Regions from separate parts of the Rouxiella sp. T17 genome, predicted to be linked through region 3. Evidence: predicted binding sites of a transcription regulator. Region 3 holds the regulator's gene; each other region holds the start of a gene.

Region 1 (4,769 bases), on a different contig from region 3:
GAATCAACAACCGGGTCTGCTCTCACCATGCTTTATCGACATGTTGAAGAGTGCCAAACCCGGTTAGTAACGTTCTCGAATGATGACATTCGATAACCCGGAGATTATCGAATAATTGCCGTTAGCCGCGAATGATCTGCAACACTTCTTCTACACTATTGGTGGTCGCCAGACGGTCGATTACGCCATCTTCGTCCAGTGCGGTGGTCAGCTTGGTGATCACGTTAATATGCTCGTTGTTACGCGCGGCAATACCGATAACCAGACGGGCAGAATCGTCTTCATCGTCGCCCCAGCGAATTCCCGCCGGATACTGGCAGAACACGATGCCGGTTTTCAGCACGCGATCTTTGGCTTCAATGGTGCCGTGCGGCACGGCAATCGACTCGCCCAGATAGGTTGAGGTCAACTGCTCGCGGGCCAGCATCGCGTCGACGTATTCCGCCTGCACGTAACCGCCTTTCACCAACTGCTCGCCAGCGAAGCGAATCGCCTCTTCTTTATTGGCGGCGGTCAGATTGAGGAAGATATTTTCAGGACTCATACGGAACAGATTGCTGTTGTCCGCTTCAGTCACGACGCTATCGCTCAGCGTGGTGTTGACTTTGTCTTTATACAGGGTGGTTTTATTGGCTTCTGACAGACGCGACACCAGGTCGGTATACAGGCCGCTGTCGAGGAAGTTGGTCAACGAAATATGCTGCGCGTGTGGCACCTGACGCATGGCGCGCTCGGTGAGGTCGCGGTGAGTAATCACCAGGTCGACATCATCCGGCAAGTTGTTGATTGCCATGTTAGTTACCGAAATATTGCTCAGCTTCGCGTCTTGCACTTTCTTGCGTAAAACGCCCGCGCCCATCGCACTTGACCCCATACCGGCGTCGCAGGCTACGATAATTTTACGCACGGTAGAGAGGTCGCCCGCTACGCCAGCAGGTGCCGCCGCGCCGGTCGCCGTGGTCACGCCTTTTGACTGCGCTTTCATATCCTGAACGCGACGAGTGGCCGCTTCCAAATCGTCTTCATCTTTCACTTTCGAGCTTTTCAGCAGGATGGAAGAGACAACGAAAGAGACCAGGAAGGCCGCGACGATAGCGGAGATGTTAGCGAAATAGGCGCCTTTTGGCGTCATCGCCAGAACCGCAAGGATGGAACCCGGAGAAGCCGGAGAAACCAGACCGCCGTTAAGCAGAGTCAGCGTAAACACGCCGGTCATGCCGCCCAGAATAACCGCCAGCAGCAGGCGCGGGTTCATCAGCACGTACGGGAAATAGATTTCGTGAATACCCCCGAGGAAGTGGATAATTGCCGCACCGCCCGCAGACTGCTTGGCGCTTCCGCGTCCAAACACCATGTAGGCAATCAGCACGCCCATGCCCGGACCCGGGTTGGCTTCAATCAGGAAGAAGATAGATTTACCGGCTTCCGACGCCTGCTGAATACCCAGCGGCGAGAAGATACCGTGGTTGATGGCGTTGTTCAGGAACAGGATTTTCGCCGGTTCGACGAAGATGGAAGCCAGCGGCAGCAGGTTATGGATAACCATGATGTGCACGCCCGCCGCCAGCAGCTTGGACAGCGCTTCGACCAGCGGCCCGATTGCCAGGAAGGAGAGAATGGCCAGCAGCATGCCGATAATACCGGCAGAGAAGTTGTTAACCAACATCTCGAAGCCGCTTTTGATCTTACCGTCAACCCAGCGGTCAAAATGTTTGATACACCAGCCGCCCAGCGGACCGGCAATCATTGCGCCCAGGAACATCGGCATATCCGCACCGACGATCACGCCCATGGTGGTGATGGCACCGACCACGCCGCCGCGATCGCCCGCGACCAGACGTCCGCCGGTAAAGCCAATCAGCAATGGCAGCAGATAAGTAATCATCGGGCCGACAAGTTTGGCGAGCGTCGCGTTCGGGATCCAGCCAGTCGGAATGAACAGCGCGGTAATAATACCCCACGCGATAAATGCCCCAATATTAGGCATTACCATGTTACTCAGAAAGCGGCCAAAGTTTTGAACCTTAACCTTTACGTCTGGTGAAAACATAAAACACACCCCTATTGATACGCGCTAACAATAAGAGCGCGCGATACGTGATAATTATTGGGACGGTATCAATACCCAAAACTGTGGGATCCCGTCGAATTGCTGTCTGCAAGGCGAACTCTAGCACGTCATTATGACCACGCGTAGACAGGGCTCGGCCCGTGATTGGGATCACTGCTTTACCCCCTCCTCCCCCTCTCTTTTGGTGATCTGCATCACATAAAAGTGCTGTAACTTAAGCAGAATGGGTGGAAAGCAGGGCAAAAGGTAAACTAATTGTGATCAATGTCACTTTTTTGTGGGCGATCTTTATCGTCAAAGCGTGATAACGATCACAATTTATTTTCGCTATCCAACTGAAATTGTGGTTAAAAAGGCAACAAAAAACCGGGGCGCTTTTTTTAACGCAAATTTAACAAGTTCTAGTGAAAGAAAATTACGCCTCATCCGCAGGGCCTTTTTGTCGTCATGATGAAACGCCCCGCTTTTGCTCGTCGTTAAAAACAGGTCAATTTATCCAAGAATTTCCTCCGCTGATCGGCGGCTTGTCTGAGTACGAAGTTCGCCGTTCTTATATAACCTATACTTAAGTACAGGTAATATCGCTTTATTGATTGCCCTCGTGAATAGCTTCTTAACTATTCATCATCGTTTAAAATATATAGAAAAGCGTTAACTCAACGCGTTAAAGTTTTTGTTGCTTAAAAAATGGTTAGGCTAAAAAAGAGAGGTTTTGGATGATGTCTATTACACTCATTCTAATTGTGATTAGAATCATTAACTTAGCGTTAAGCATAATTGTCAGCGTGAAAAAGTTATTAAATAATATTGGGTAAAGATAAAAATTTATATAATTAATCTATCGTTAAATAGCCTCACTCTGGCTATTTTAAAAATAAAATATTTGGATCCATAAAAAATAAAACCTATACTTAAGTACAGGTAAAGTACAGGTGCAATAAAGATGCTGTAACAATAAAAGCCCGTACAAATGCAAATTTAATTAATAAAACCGTCAAAATACAGTTGTTATAATGCAGTTTTTACGAATACAGCTGTTACTTATAAAGAGAGTGAATTCCCTGGTGTTGGCCACGTTGGCATCCCCTTATCTCGCCGAGAATAAGGGGCTTTTTTTTGTCATAGGTTTATCAGAATGAGAGGAAAATAGATTAGAAAGAGAGGGGAAATAGTTCAGAAAGAAATGCGATAGAGATTGGAAAGAAAATAGGCATTCTTTTAGAAAAAGAAAGTTATTTGGAAACTAATAACCCATTATTTTCCAACCCCGCCGCTTTCATATAAATCCTCAAGACGCGCTAGCTTGGTGAATAATATCCAGCACCTGATGCAAATTATGCGCTTCAACCTGACCCGGCGCGGAAGATTGTCCTACCATGCCAAACGCCAATGCGGAGCCGGTTAATTCCCCCGTTAAGCGCGAAACCACGCCCGTGCCCCCCATCGACATCGTTAACAGCGGCTTTTTGGCATATTTACTGTGCATTTCCCACGTGGCGTTCATCAGCGCGAGCACGTCGCCGGCGTTTTTTGGCATCGCGGCTATTTTAAGCACGTCGGCACCCATCTCCTGCTGCAATCGCAAACGACGAATCATCTCTTCCTGCGGCGGCGTTTGCTCAAAATCATGGCTCGACATCACAATGCCCACTCCGATTTCATGCGCGTGCGCCACCAGCTTGTGCACCAGCACCTGATTGCGGAACATCTCGATATCCAGTAAATCCGTTTTACCGTAGGTTAAAATTTGCTGATAAAGCGCGCAATAATCGGCGTCGGCGATAGCTTTTTTGCCGCCTTCGGGCTTGGTGCGGAAGGTGACCAGCAGCACTTTGCTGGCGATAATGTCATAAACTTGCGACGTGAGACGGGCGATGGACAAGGTGTCCGCGACGCTATCGAGCGGGTCCAGCCGCAGCTCGACCACGTCAACATCCTTACGGGTGGAGAGTTCGCGCGCCTTTTCCAGCACGTTGGACTGCATACTTTCGGCGATGGGCACGATGAGTTTTGGCCGGCCTTCGCCAATGGTGATACCTTTTACATTCACTGTGTCGATCATTATCTCTCTCCTGACTTTTTTAGGATAGGCAGCTAAGAGGCGGCGTTAGCGCGAAGTCTGGTTTTCATGCTGATAACAGGTCGCTTTCAGGGCCTGCATGGCTTTACGGGCAACCTCGGTGGCATCCTGCTGTTTTAGCTCATCGTTAAACACTTCCAAACCGATTGGCCCCGCGTAGTCATGTTGCTGCAAATACTGCATTAAAGTATCGAGCGGGAATTTCCCCTCTCCTGGCAGCAGACGACTGTGACGCGCCGTATCGACCAAATGATCCGCCGTCGGCTCTTCGGCCAAGTCAGAAAGCTGCACCAAAAAGATTTTATCCATCGGAATGCCTTCGAGATCTTTCACCGTGCGATGACGAACAAATATGTGGAAAGCGTCGACCACCAAGCCGAGGTTTGGCGCATTGATTCGCTGCACCAGCTGCCACGCGTCGGCGGTGTTATTGATCGCCGTGCTCCACGCCATGCCTTCATAGGCGATGCGCAATCCGCGCTGCGCGGCCTCTTTTACCAGCCAGCGTAAATCGTCTTCAACCCGCTCCTTGACGCAGTCTTTGTGCGTACAGGCGGGCGTCAATACCGTGGTTGCGCCAAGTTTGACAGCGGTATCAAGCAATTGCAGCGCTTCCTG
Region 2 (4,769 bases), on a different contig from region 3:
CGTGCGCGGCATTCTGGGTCGTTTGCTGTTCGGTCAGGATGACATCAAGAAGAAAGTCAAAGTGCTTTCCGGTGGTGAAAAGGGCCGTATGCTCTTTGGTAAATTGATGATGCAGAAGCCAAATATTCTGATCATGGACGAACCCACCAACCACTTGGATATGGAATCCATCGAATCACTGAACATGGCGCTGGAAATGTACGAAGGCACGCTGATCTTCGTTTCCCATGACCGCGAGTTCGTGAGTTCACTGGCGAGCCGTGTCATCGAAATCACGCCAAACAAAATCACTGACTTCACCGGTAATTACGAAGATTACCTGCGCAGCCAGGGTATCAACAGCTAATCAGCCCGTCTGAATCGTTTTTGATTTGTTGGTGAAAAGAAAACAAAAGGCCGATCGCAAAGATCGGCCTTTTTAATGCCCGCAAAACGGCAATTAGCTGCCGCAGACTTCACAATGCGGATTTTTTGGCAGTTTCATCTCGGTGAATTGCAGAGTCATGGCGTCGAACATTAACAGACGGCCCGGCTTGGTTTCGCCATAATTCGCCAGCAGTTTGATGGCTTCCAACGCCTGCAAGCTGCCGATAGTGCCAACCAGCGGCGCCATCACGCCCGCCTCGACGCAGGTTAGCGCCTGCTCACCAAACAGCCGACTCAGGCAGCGATAGCAAGGTTCGTTTTGATGATAAGTGAAAACGCTTATCTGACCTTCCATGCGAATGGCCGCGCCGGAAACCAGCGGAATTTTGTGGCTAAAGCAGGCCTGATTCAGCTGATTGCGGATTTCAACGTTATCGGTGCAGTCGAGCACCACGTCACAGCGGGCAATCAGCGCCGCCAACGCTTCTGCGTCGAGCTGGTGGTCAATTTGTTCCAGCACGACGTGCGGATTAATCGCCGCCAGCGCGATAGCCGCCGAGGCCACCTTTTTCATGCCAATTCGCGCGTCGGTATGCAGCGTTTGACGTTGCAGATTCGACAGCGAGACGGTGTCAAAATCCAGTAGGGTCAGCGTGCCAACGCCCGCCGCGGCCAGATACTGCGCGGCAGCACAGCCTAATCCGCCCAAACCCACCACCAGCGCATGGCTGGCTTTGAGCTTTTCCTGTCCGTCGAAATCGAAACCTCGCAGCACAATTTGGCGATTATAACGCAGCATTTCTGCGTCGCTCAGCTCTGGCAGCGTCATCGGTTTATCCTTGTAACAGCGCGTTGAACGGCTCGACCTCAACCCATTCGCCCACCGCCACGTCGCCGCGCTCGCGCTCGAGCACTACGAAGCAGTTCGCCAGACTGTAAGAGCTGAAAACGTGGGAACCCTGAGCGCCGGTGGTGCGAGCTTCAAGTTCACCCAGCCCATTATCATCTTGTTGATAGCTGAACACCGCGCGCTGGAAATCCAAACGTCCCGGCGTCTTTTTAAACGGCGTCGCCGCTTTGGCGCGCAGGCGAGGGGGCAGGCTCCAGTCGCTTTGCGCCGACAGTTTGGCAATCAGCGGCTGCACCAGCTGGTAAAAGGTCAGCGCGGCAGAAACCGGATTGCCCGGCAGGCCGCAGAACCACGCATTATTCAGCTTGCCAAAGGCAAATGGCTTGCCCGGCTTGATTGCCAGCTTCCAGAAACCGATGGTGCCGATCTCTTCGAGCATAGTTTTGGTGTAATCCGCCTCGCCCACTGACACGCCGCCGCTGCTTATCACCAAATCGGCAAACTCATCGGCCTGTTTAAACGCCTGACGCAGCGCCTCGGGGTCATCGCGAATAATGCCGAGATCCAGCACCTCGCAGCCGAGCTTGTCGAGCATCAAATGCACGGCAAAACGGTTGGTATCGTAAATTTGCCCTTCTTTTAGCGGCGTGCCGACCGGTTGCAGCTCGTCGCCAGTTGAGAACACCGCCACTTTCAGCCGACGATTAACTTCAATCTTTTCAACGCCCAGTGACGCCAGCAACGGCAGCTGAGACGCGCCCAAACGTACGCCAGCGGCCAATACTTCCTGACCTTCACGAATGTCGTCACCGATTAGGCGAATATTTTGTCCCGGCTGAATCTCGGCGGTAAAACGCACGCCCGCGTCACGCGTTTCGGCCTCTTCCTGCATGATAACCACGTCGGCACCGGCTGGCACAGGCGCGCCCGTCATGATGCGAATAGCGCTTCCCGCGGGCCATTCACCCGTAAAAGGCGCGCCGGCAAAGGCTTTACCCGCCACGGGGAAAATGGCTTCGGGATGGAAATCGGCGCTGCGAATGGCATAACCGTCCATCGCGGAGTTATCGAAAGGCGGCACAAATACCGGCGAACTGACGGGCGTTGCCGTAATGCGTCCGGCGGATTCGGTCAGCGGCAGCCATTCGGTTTGCGTGGAGGTCAGCGGCGCGGTTTGCGTCAGCATTTTATCCAGCGCTTCCTGAAGAGAAATCAGGCCGGAAGTGAACGTGTTTTCCATGAGTAAACCTTTTTTATGACCGGTGCTGAGAAAATAAGGATGAAATAGGTGTTGAAAACGATTCTGTCAGTATGCCAGAAAACGCGCCCTTCATTAATACACCTCTCTCGAACGTCTCGGCTTAACCCCGCTTCAAAACGATCCTTTAACGCTAAAAAAGCCAGAAAAGCTAAATTTCCGCTGATAAAAATCTTAAAACAATGAGATCGATCGCAAAATTTACCGCTGCAAACGCGTATCATAAGCCTCGATTTTGTGACCTGTGTCACATAAAATTGTCTTCTGCGTTTGGAGTTGCATCGTGATGAAAAAAAACCGCCACCAGGCAATATTGAAATTGGTGGATCAGCATGAGGTAGTTCAGGTAAACGAGTTAGCGCAGTGGTTGGCGGTGAGTTTGGAAACAATTCGCCGTGACCTCAATGAAATGCAAGACAAAGGATTGATTCAGCGCCGCCATGGTCGGGCCCGGCGCGTAGATCCACTGCCGTCTTACGGCTGGATCAACAGCTTGCAGCGCGTCTCGCCAAGTTGAGCACCCCGCAATAGAAAAAAGGAAAATCAGTCCCGCTGGTTTTCCTTTTTTTATGCCTTACGTCCCGACGTTATTCGATTTTATCCGCAATTTTCTCTAAATATTCTAAGCAATTACCTCTGTTGCCGTGGACTTCACTTTCAGCTTTACATACGCTGGCGGGCTAAATATAGTCAAAATCTTCGACTATTCTTTAGACTGCCTTAATGGCAGAAGAGCGCGCACATGACAGATTCAAGCAACGTTTCCAACAGTGAAAAGCCCAACCTTTCCGCGCCGGTCGCGGTCATTGCCATTCATGGCGGCGCGGGCGCGATAACGCGGGCGGCGATGAGCGCTGAAAAAGAGCGCCTTTATTTGCTCGCGCTGGAACAGATTGTCAGCAGCGGTCAGGCGATTCTGGCGGCGGGCGGCAGCGCGCTGGACGCCGTGACCGAAGCCGTGCGCCTGCTCGAAGAGTGTCCGCTGTTCAACGCCGGAACCGGATCGGTGATGACCCATTTGGGCACCCATGAGCTGGACGCCTGCATCATGGATGGCAAAACGCTCGACGCAGGCGCGGTAAGCTGCGTGAGCCATATTCGCAATCCGATTTTAACTGCGCGAAAAGTGATGGAATTGAGTCCGCACGTCCTGTTTACTGGCGAAGGTGCAGAAATTTTCGCCCGCGAGCATCAGCAGGAAATGGTGGCGGCAGACTATTTTTATACTCAGGAGCGCTATGACCAGTTGCAGCGCGCCAAGGCCAGCGCGGGCGTCATGCTGGATCACGACGCGGCGTCGCTGACGGCGAGTAAATCGGACGATCCACTCGATCCCGATCGCAAATTTGGTACAGTCGGCGCGGTGGCGTTAGACGCTTTTGGTAATCTGGCGGCGGCGACGTCAACCGGCGGCATGACCAACAAACAGGCCGGAAGAGTAGGCGATACGCCAATTATTGGCGCGGGCTGCTACGCCAGCAATCGCACGGTTGCCGTTTCCAGCACCGGCACCGGCGAAGTTTTCATGCGCGCAGTGGCGGCTTACGACGTCGCAGCGCTCATCGACTATGCCGGCATGACGCTGCAACAGGCCGCCGACAAAGTCGTCATGGAAAAACTGGTCGCGCTCGACGGTCAGGGCGGCATGATTGCCATTGACCGTTTCGGCAACGTTTGCCTGCCGTTTAACAGCGAAGGCATGTATCGCGGCTTTGGCTACGTCGGTCAGGCGCCCGAGGTCGCAATCTATCGATAAAACGTGTTTTCAGGGAGCGTTAAATGAGTAAGGAGTCACGGTGAAATCGCAAAATCCTCAACCTGTCAGCCCTGCCTTGCAAGAGGATGAGGTGCTGTCGGTGCGCGACCTCGGCGTGCGTTTTGTGCATGACGGGCAAACCACCGACGCCGTCCGCAATCTCAGCTTCGAGGTGAAACGCGGCGAAACGTTGGCGATCGTCGGGGAGTCAGGTTCGGGGAAATCCGTGACGTCTCTGGCGCTCATGCGGTTGGTGGAGCAGGGCGGCGGCGAGCTGCATCACGGCGACATCAACTTTCGGCGGCGCAATGGGCAGCAGGTGAATCTGACCACTGCCCGCCAATCCGAAATGCGCAAGCTGCGCGGCGCGGACATGGCGATGATTTTTCAAGAGCCGATGACCTCGCTGAACCCGGTGTTTACCGTCGGCGAGCAGATTGCCGAATCCATTCGACTGCATCAGGGCAAAGACCACGCGGCGGCCTCTGCCGAAGCGCTGCGCATGCTGGAACTGGTGCGCATTCCCGAAGCCAAAAATA
Region 3 (4,769 bases):
ACGGCGGCAATCCGCTGGCCTGTGCCGTGGCCGAAGCCGCGCTGGACCTGATTAATACGCCGGAAGTGCTGGCGGGAATCGAAGAGCGTCGCGACGCTTTCCTGCAAGCATTGGAAGCGATTAATGCCAAGTATCAGGTGTTTAGCGAATTCCGTGGTCAAGGTCTGTTGATTGGTGCCGAGCTGGCGGATAAATACAAAAATCGCGCCGGTGAGTTTATGACGGCGGCGGCAGAATTTGGTTTGATGATGCTGGTGGCGGGCACCAACGTGATGCGTTTCGCGCCGTCGCTGGTGATCGACTTCGAAGATATCAAAGAAGGCATGGCGCGTTTCGAGAAAGCCGTGCAGAAAATCGTGGGTTAATCGCCTCTCCCTTCTCCTGTGCAAGGCGGGAGAAGGGGTTCTCTTCTGCTCATTAACTTTTCCCTTTCTACTTTTCAGCGCCGAAAGCGATGTTTTTAGCGCCGAAAGCTATGTTTTCAGCTCAGAAAGCTATGCGTTAACTTTGCGGGTCAGCCAGATCCCGTGATGCGGCCGTTGACGCCACGCCAGTGAAGAGATGGTGTTCATGGCGCTGAGGTGTGACAACACGCGACGCAAATGACGCTCCATTTCGGTAATCGGCATGTCTGTCTTCATGTCGGGCGGCTGAAATGCCGTTGAGCCGCTGCTTGCGCCATCGGTAGTCAAACGCTGCTGACAGCTTTGCAGCGCGATTTCACAGGTCTGCAAATACTCAATCGCCAGCTTCGGCGTCAGCATGTAATGCTCGCGCGCCAGAATGGTCATCGCGTTGATGTGATCGACCAGGAACTGGCTGTGCGTCACCCACAGTCGCATGTCGTTGAGATAATGCGAATTAAAACCCGGCTCCTGCATCGCCTGATTTAACGAGGTAAATAGCTGATTATGCGCCTGATTCACTTTCATGCGCGCATAGGCCAGCTCGGCGGGATCGGGCTCTTCCTGCAACACTAATCTTATTGCGGTTTGATCGGCCTCGAGCGCCTGATGGGCGTTGGTGCGCAGCATGCCGCTCTGCCACTGCGGCCACAGCCAAATCATGCCGCCAAACGCCAGCGCACAGCCAATCAGGGTATCGATTAATCGCGGCAGCAGGAAATTCGCGCCGTTTAGCCCCAGAATTTGCAGCGTGTAAACCGCCGTGACGGTCAGCCCAATCATTCCGAGGCCATAATTTTTGCGCAGCACGGTATAGGAAATCAGCGAAATCAGCAGCATAAACAGCAGGGTAATATTCTGCGGAATGGCCAGATGAAGCAGGCCCGCCGCCAGAATCAGGCCGATGAGCGTGCCGAGCGCGCGGTGCTGAATGCGCACCCGCGTGGCGTTATAGCCGTTTTGACTGACCAGCAGCGTGGTGAGCAAAATCCAGTAAGGTTTCGGCAAATTAAAGAACATGCCGAGCGTGCTGCCGATCGCCAGAATCACGCCCAATCGCGCGGCGTTGCGCAAGGCGGCAGACTTGAAAGACAGATAACTTTTCAGCGCGGCCCAGAACGGCAGGCGATTTTTATCCTGCATTAAATCGCGGCGATACAGCGGGCGCTGGGTGCGCAGCAGTCGCGCAATGCGGCTGAAATGGTAATAGCAAAACTGGCCAACCGGATTATCGCGATAGCGCGAGGCGATCTTTTCCAGCGCCGCCAGTTCGTTTGCCATTGAAAAACGAGGCGAACGTCGATGATAGAGAATGTCGTCGCCAATCCGTCGCAGCCTCGCGCTAATCACCTGCGCGTTGCGGGCAATCACCGCCTCGGCGTGGCTCTCTTCCACCAGCTTTTGCACCTCTTCGGGCAGGTGCAAACTGACGGTAATGTGCTCCTGCAAATCCAGCGCCACCTGAAAATTGCGCAGCAGCCGTTTACGATGCTGATGATCGTTGTTGGGCAACATGTGCATCTGTTGATACAGCGTGGCAATTAAATCGATCACCTTTTGCTGCCTTTTCAACAGCGGCGGCAGCGCAGTGTCGGGATCGGTGTGCTGAGTCAGCAGGGTATATTTCGCCTCGAAATAATCGGCGAGCTCGTTATACAGCTGACTGAGGGTTTCACGCATCGGCTGCTCTTCCGAAAGTCGGAACCACAGCCAGTTAAACAGTCCGTACCAGGCTGTACCGACCACAAAAAGCAGCGGCGCGTGCCAGATGGGCACCACGCCCGCCATGCTCAGCGTAAAGATTGAGGCCACCAGCGCGCCCGAAAGCAGTCGTGCATGCAGCGGACCGATTTCGCCCGTCACGCCAATCACCAGCGCGAAACTCAGCATGATAAACGGCAGCGGCACGTGCCAGTTCACCAGCATCAGCTGGAGCAAAATACTGCTGACGGCAAACAGCGAGCCGCCAATCACCAGCCGCTTGAAGAAATGTTTGTGGGGCGTATCGAGACCGGAAATATTGCAGCAGGCAGGCACCAGCGCGAACAGCAGACCCATCTTGAGTTGGCCAAACAGCATGGCAAAGGCGATAGGCAGGCATAGCACCAGCGTTTGACGCAGCGCATAGTTGATTTCAGGATGGTAAAAGAGTCGTCGCCAAAGCGTCATTTGAAAGAGATTCAAACAAAAACGGCACGACGACGAATCGCCATGCCGTTTTTAAAACGATTAACGGGTGCCGTAAACGACAATCGTTTTACCGTGCGCCGAGATCAGACTCTGATCTTCGAGCATTTTGAGAATTCGACCTACCGTCTCGCGTGAGCAACCGACGATCTGACCAATTTCCTGACGGGTAATCTTGATCTGCATACCATCGGGATGGGTCATGGCATCGGGCTGTTTAGCCAGATTCAGCAGAGTCTGGGCAATACGACCGGTCACATCGAGGAAAGCAAGGTTACCTACTTTTTCGGACGTGATTTGCAGTCGGCTCGCCATCTGCGCAGAGAGGCGCATCAGAATATCCGGGTTAACCTGGATCAGCTGGCGGAATTTCTTGTAGGAAATTTCGGCCACTTCACAGGCAGTTTTCGCTCTTACCCACGCGCTACGTTCCTGACCTTCTTCGAAGAGTCCCAGCTCGCCGATGAAGTCACCCTGATTCAGGTAGGAAAGTATCATCTCTTTGCCTTCTTCATCTTTGATAAGCACGGCAACCGAGCCTTTCACGATGTAATAAAGCGTTTCGGCCTTTTCACCTTGGTGAATCAGCGTACTTTTAGAAGGGTACTTGTGTATATGACAATGAGACAGGAACCATTCGAGAGTAGGGTCTGTTTGTGGCTTGCCGAGAACCATTAGTTATTATCCTCTTATTATCGCTGCCCAAAATCGCAGGGTTCTGAGTCCCTGTACGGCGATTTTTTACTTCGCGCTCTTTTAGCATATGAACTGACCAGCAATGCTGCAAGCGGCAGGTAGAGTGATTTAAGCGGTAATTTGCCCTTATCACCAAGGTTATCCTGTTAACACCTAAAAAACCTGACCGCAACTTGTTGGAAAGTTTCTTTCGGCTTTGTTTGTAGCACAGGTTTGCAGACGTGTCTTGTGTTGTCTCGCTTCAGCATGATGCGGATCGAGTTACATTGCCAGTTTCAGGGCTAAAGGGTAGTCTGTTTTAAAAATTGTGGCAGGAGAGAAACCAATGCAGGCACGAGTAAAGTGGGTCGAAGGTTTAACATTTCTGGGTGAATCGTCGTCGGGCCACCAGATAATCATGGACGGCAACGCGGGCGATAAATCCCCAAGCCCGATGGAAATGCTGTTGATGTCGGCGGGCGGATGCAGCGCCATCGACGTAGTTTCTATTTTACAGAAAGGCCGTAACGACATCGTAGGCTGCGAGGTCAAGCTGACTTCCGAACGCCGCGAAGAAGCGCCGCGCCTGTTTACGACCATTAATCTGCACTTTATCGTCACCGGAAAAGACCTGACGGACAAGGTTGTCGAGCGCGCGGTTAGCCTGTCGGCGGAGAAATACTGCTCGGTTTCGCTGATGCTGGGCAAAGCGGCAACCATTACGCACAGCTTTGAAGTGATCGATTCAGAAAGTTAATCGAAATTCAGGCGCTTTTCAGCGTTTATTGAATCGACTTTTAGAACGACGCGCCGCCTCAAAACCTTTTGCGGCGGCGTTTTTCAGCATTATTCGATTTTCTTGCCTTCCATCAAACGCTGCACCAGCGGACCCATGATCAGCTCCATCGCCAGCCCCATCTTGCCGCCCGGCACCACCAGCGTGTTGATGTGCGAGATAAACGAACCTTGCAGCATCGCCAGCAAATATGGGAAATCGATCTGATCCAGTCCCTGAAAATGGATCACCACGAAGCTTTCATCCAGCGACGGAATGGCTTTCGCGGCGAAAGGATTCGAAGTATCGATGGTCGGTACGCGCTGGAAGTTGATGTGCGTGCGGGAAAACTGCGGCGTGATGTAGCTGATGTAGTCATCCATTGACCTGACGACGGAATCCATCACCGCCTCGCGGGAGTGACCGCGCTCGCCGGTGTCGCGTACCAGTTTTTGGATCCATTCAAGGTTGACGATAGGCACCACGCCCACCAGCAAATCGACGTGTTTGGCGACGTCGACCTGATTCGTCACCACGCCGCCGTGCAGGCCTTCGTAAAACAGAATATCGGTCGGTTCGGGCAGCGCCTGCCACGGCGTGAAGGTGCCGGGCACCTGATTGTAGGGCACGGCTTCGTCATAAGTATGCAGATACTTGCGCGAGCGGCCGGAGCCGGTCTTGCCGTATTCGATAAAGCTTTGTTCCAGCAGCGTGAAGTCATTGGCCTC
Region 4 (4,769 bases), on a different contig from region 3:
GCTGCGGATCTTCGCCGCCACGCCGGAAATAGACCACCATCTCGCGTGCGACGTCTAGCGCGGCCTGCGGCCCAAGATGCTGGGTAATTAAATAAAGCGCCAAATCGATGCCTGCGGTAATGCCCGCGCTGGTCAGCACGTGGCGATCTTCAACAAAAATCCGGTTGTCTTTTACAAGCGCAGCAGGCACCCGTTTACGCAGGCGCGGGATCACCTCGTGATGCGAAGTGCATTGATAACCATCCAGTAATCCGGCCATTCCGGCCAATAAACTTCCCGAACAGATGCACACCAACTGCAAACGCCCCAGCTCGATAGACTCTTTCAACGTTTTCAGCCATTCACAGACCTGTTGCGCGGGCGGCGTGTCGAACAGGGTTTCAGAATCACTCACGCCCGGCACCACGACAATGCTGTGGTCGGGCAAAATAGCGGGCAGAGGCAACAGGCGGCTGACCACCAGACCGGTCGTCAGCTCCACCTCTTGCAGCGGACTGATGTAATGCATCTTGAACTCGCCGCTCAGACGCAGCGTTTCAGCCGGTCCCGTTAAATCAAGCGCCAGGGTGCCCGGCAGAGTCACAAAGAAAACATCGCGCTGCATAGTGCTCCAAGAAAGGCTAATTTACTGATAATGAAGGAATGTTAGCATCCAATTCCGCCAGCGCGCCGTCAACGTCGGTAATGGTGGCGAAACGTTCTGCCAGCACCAACTCGGTATGACGTTTGATGTCATCGGTAGAGAACGTTTTGCCGTCTGCGTGCGTCATCGGGAAAGTCATCGTCGCTTCCGTCACAAAGGTGACGTTAAAGCCGAGATCCGATGCCACGCGGGTAGTCGTCTCGCAGCACTGTTCCGTGCGTAATCCGCTGATAATAAGATGATTAATTTTATTTTCATGCAGCCATAGATCCAGCCCCGATTCCGTTAAGGCATTATGCACGTGTTTGTAAAAACGTGCCTGCGGCTCGTGTTGGAGGAAGGACATCGGCGTAACAAAGCCGGATTCCAGCGCAAAAGGGCCCTGACTGACGTGGAAAATATCGACCAGCGGCACGTTGCGGCTTTCACAGCCCTCAATTAGACGCGAAATCGCCTGTTTAAACGCCGGAAAATCCTCTTCCTGCCAGAATGGTCTGTGCTCGAATGAACGCTGTACGTCGATGATCAATAATGCGCTGTTGGACATTTTCGGCCCTCCTCTCGTTAAGTTAACGCCATAGTGCGCGCACTAGAGCGGGAGAAGAAGGCCAAAAACGGACATGATGGTGACGCAGGCGGACTAAAACACCAGCTGCACTTTTGAAGCCTTGGTTTTGTCGGCGGCGAATTTTAGCGCGTCGGTTAACTGATCCTGTGGATACTCGGCGGAGAGCAGCGGCATCGGGTCAATCACCTTATCGGCCAGCCATTCGACGGCGGTGACGAACTCTTCGGTAAAGCGGAAGCTACCGACCCACTTAATCTCTTTGGCAATCAGCATCATCATCGGGAAATCAGGAATTGCGCCGCCCATGCCAACCTGCACTAATGTGCCCTTGGCGCGAGTAACTTCCAGACAGCGACGAATCGAGGAATGATGGCCCGAAGCATCGAAAGAGACGTCGAAATAGCCTTTCTGCTCCAGATATGGCGCGAAATCGCCGTTAGCGGCATCCAGCGTTTTGGTGGCGCCCATCGCTTTGGCAATTTCCAGACAGCGGGGGCTTAAATCAGTACAGACCACTTCTGCCGCGCCTTTAGCTTTTGCCGCAGCGGCAATCAGACTGCCGATTGGCCCAACGCCAGAAACGAACACGCTTTTGCCTTGCACGTCGCCTGCCTGATTGACGGCGTGGATTGCGACGGCCAAGGGTTCTGCAAATACCATCAGGCGGTCGCTTACGCTGTTATCAAATGGAATACACTGTTCGCTATCGACGATTTTGAACTGGGTAAAAGCACCGTTGATGTGAGGGAAATACATCGCGCTGCCGAAAAATTTCATTGTCGTACACTGGTTTTCTTCGCCGGCCAGACAATATTTGCAGGCTTTACAAGGCTTGCTCGGGTTTAACGCCACTTTTTGGCCGGGCTTCAGTGCGGCGTTATCGGACTGTTCGACCACGCCAACCACTTCATGGCCTAACACCATCGCCTCACGGACTTTAAAATCGCCGACCGCGCCGTGCTCGTAATAGTGCAAGTCAGAGCCACAAATTCCGCCGCGTGTCACTTTAACCAAGGTGCCTTCGCCCTGATATTCAAGCTGTTGATCAACCACAGCCACGTCTTTTTTCCCGGTCACTACGCAAGATTTTGTCTCGATTTTCATTTCATTTTGCTCTTTGTCTGGCGGTTTATTAGATCAGTTAAAAGGCTTTGCGAGAGTGAAAATGTGATGCGTGTCACTAAATGGCGTGTTACCGAATCTTGTTACCCATAACATGAAGGGCCTCAACTTTTTGAGACCCCTGATGGATTTTAAGGCGCGGAATTACTGATTTTTTGCTGATTTTTTTGTGAGGATTTAAATGAGAAGCTCACAATGGCATGAGTTATGACGCCACCGATCAAACCCCAGAAGGCAGAGCCGACCCCAAACAGTTGAATGCCCGAAGCGGTGATCAGAAAAGTTATTATCGCGGCGTCGCGTTGTTTCTCTTCAGAAAGGGCGCGGAACAGGCTGCCCGAAATCGTACCGAGTAATGCCAGGCCGGCAATGGTGTGAATAAGCGGCGCAGGCAGGGCGGTAAACAGCGAGCCGATTGAGCCGCCTAATAAGCCAGCGAGCAGGTAAAAGCCGCCCGCCGCTACGGCAGCGGTGTAACATTTTTTGGGATCGGGATGCACGTCTTTTCCCATACACATCGCCGCAGTAATGGCAGCAATACCAATCGAATAGACGCCGAAAGGTGCCAAAATCAGGGTAACCAGCGCAATAACGGCAATCAGGATTGAAACCTGCACTTTATAACCCGAGGCTTGTAAAGTCGCGATTCCCGGCGCGTTTTGCGACGCCATGGTCACAATAAAGAACGGCAAGCCGATGCCTATCATCGTTGACCAGGAGAAATGCGGCGCGATGAGCACGGGCGCGGCAAAATGCAGCGTCTGTCCGTGAGAGGCGATATCACCTTGCAGCGCCGCAATCGCGAGGCCAACAGCAAGGGAAAGAATGACGGCATAGCGGGCGATAAACCGTTTTGCGAACAGATAAACGACACACATGCTGCCCGCCAGCGCCAAATTAGTTTGCAACGAGGCAAAGGCGTCGAGGCCAAAACGCAGCAGAATTCCGCCCAGCATCGCCGCTGACAGCGCCTGCGGAATATAGCGCATCAGTCGCGCGAATAACCCGGTCACGCCTGCTAAAAATATCAGTCCGTTGGCGAAGACAAACACGCCAATCGCATCGTTAATCGAAATGCCCGGCATGCTGGTGACCAAAAGCGCCGCGCCCGGCGTTGACCACGCGGTTAATATCGGCGTTTTATAATAGAGTGATAGGCCCATCGTGGTAAGGCCCATGCCGAAGCCGAGCATGGTGAACCAGCTGCCGATCTGTTCAAGACTCGCGCCCGCTGACTGATAAGCCTGAAAGACAATCGCGGCGGCGCTGGTGTAGCCTACTAATACGGCAACAAATCCGGCGATAATCGTTGAAAATGACCAATCTTGCAGACTACATTTTGAAAAACTCATCCACTGACCCTGTTTTTTAGTTGCCGTGCAGAAAGACGCAAAAGCGGGGAATCATGCTTTTACGTTAAAGATCAAAGAGGTTGAGATTATCATCGTGGGGAAAAGCGTACAATCGTCTTTATTTTGAGCTTATTATTGCGTACTGGCGTCTGATTAATCGGCGGGTATGGAAATGATAAAGGCAATTTCAGCGCTAATCTGTCTCTTCATTCCGCTGTTTTGATAGGTGAAATGTAGCAGGTGCTCAGCTCGCTGACCTCATCCTCTTGCTGGCTGATTTCATAGCCCTTTTCGTTAAGCAGCACCGCGCTGTAAGGCACTACATTAATCTGCTTTACGACCGATTCCTGATAGCTTTTCAAGATGTTAGCCTTGGCCGCCGCCTGTGTCGGTTGGTCGAGGCCGGTCACCTGAATAAAGGTATCCCTGAACTCGTTGGAAAAAGAATTTTTATTTAAGCGGCTGACGATAAGCGCGTGAATATTGACGGTCACGTCGTTGCCAAGCAGATAGATTAAAACCGTTTGATAAACCAGCTCATCTTTCGATTTTTGCACCAAAAAACCGTTTTCGATGACTTTCATTGCCTGTTCGTTGGGATAAAGAATGTCGCTGAGGCACAGCGTGCGATCGCCTATCTCCATGCGGTTAAATTTTTCTTTAATCTCCTGGGCCGAAGAGGCTTCAGAATGGGCGGAAAAAAGCGTAGCAAGCAGCACCGCCATTGTCAGAACGCATCTCTTCATTAAGCCTCCTCAAAGGAATTATTCATCAGCCGCAGCGTTATTGAGTAAGACATATAGTTATTGAGTAAAGAGTAGGCTATGTTTCAACGATCAGGACAGGGAATAAACCCTTCTTTTTCAGGAGACAAAAGTGCAACAACCTACTTTAACGCTCTATTCCGATGCTAATTATTATAGTCCGTATGTGATGTCGGCATTTGTTGCGCTGACGGAAAAAGGCATTCCGTTTGAGATTGAAACGGTCGATCTGGCGCAGGCGGAGAACCTTAAAGAGAGCTATTCGGCTATTTCTACTACCCGTCGCGTGCCGACATTGTCGAACGGCAGTTTCCAGCTTT

What was found. The regulator CRP, encoded in region 3, controls carbon source genes, mostly activating them, when cyclic AMP is high. The targets are predictions, from matches to a motif close to ATGTGANNNNNNTCACAT.
Region 1: the regulator CRP is predicted to act here: its motif matches at 2,327-2,344, upstream of SC206_RS08230 (PTS mannitol transporter subunit IICBA).
Region 2: the regulator CRP is predicted to act here: its motif matches at 2,710-2,727, upstream of SC206_RS11670 (DeoR family transcriptional regulator).
Region 4: the regulator CRP is predicted to act here: its motif matches at 2,377-2,394, upstream of idnD (L-idonate 5-dehydrogenase).

Annotation. Positions count from the first base shown of each region.
Region 1 is NZ_JAWUEA010000027.1:94,152-98,920, reverse strand. It holds gene SC206_RS08230 (PTS mannitol transporter subunit IICBA) at 122-2,050, opposite strand; gene aroD (type I 3-dehydroquinate dehydratase) at 3,360-4,133, opposite strand; gene SC206_RS08220 (sugar phosphate isomerase/epimerase family protein) at 4,179-4,769, opposite strand, start outside.
Region 2 is NZ_JAWUEA010000031.1:138,028-142,796, reverse strand. It holds gene SC206_RS11685 (ABC-F family ATPase) at 1-346, shown strand, start outside; gene moeB (molybdopterin-synthase adenylyltransferase MoeB) at 440-1,195, opposite strand; gene moeA (molybdopterin molybdotransferase MoeA) at 1,200-2,456, opposite strand; gene SC206_RS11670 (DeoR family transcriptional regulator) at 2,761-2,991, shown strand; gene SC206_RS11665 (isoaspartyl peptidase/L-asparaginase family protein) at 3,217-4,230, shown strand; gene SC206_RS11660 (dipeptide ABC transporter ATP-binding protein) at 4,271-4,769, shown strand, end outside.
Region 3 is NZ_JAWUEA010000001.1:12,209-16,977, forward strand. It holds gene argD (bifunctional acetylornithine/succinyldiaminopimelate transaminase) at 1-365, shown strand, start outside; gene SC206_RS00065 (YccS/YhfK family putative transporter) at 495-2,573, opposite strand; gene crp (cAMP-activated global transcriptional regulator CRP) at 2,634-3,266, opposite strand; gene SC206_RS00075 (OsmC family protein) at 3,613-4,023, shown strand; gene SC206_RS00080 (phosphoribulokinase) at 4,113-4,769, opposite strand, start outside.
Region 4 is NZ_JAWUEA010000027.1:109,806-114,574, forward strand. It holds gene SC206_RS08290 (GlxA family transcriptional regulator) at 1-604, opposite strand, end outside; gene SC206_RS08295 (cysteine hydrolase family protein) at 621-1,190, opposite strand; gene idnD (L-idonate 5-dehydrogenase) at 1,284-2,315, opposite strand; gene SC206_RS08305 (benzoate/H(+) symporter BenE family transporter) at 2,465-3,685, opposite strand; gene SC206_RS08310 (hypothetical protein) at 3,892-4,431, opposite strand; gene yfcF (glutathione transferase) at 4,562-4,769, shown strand, end outside.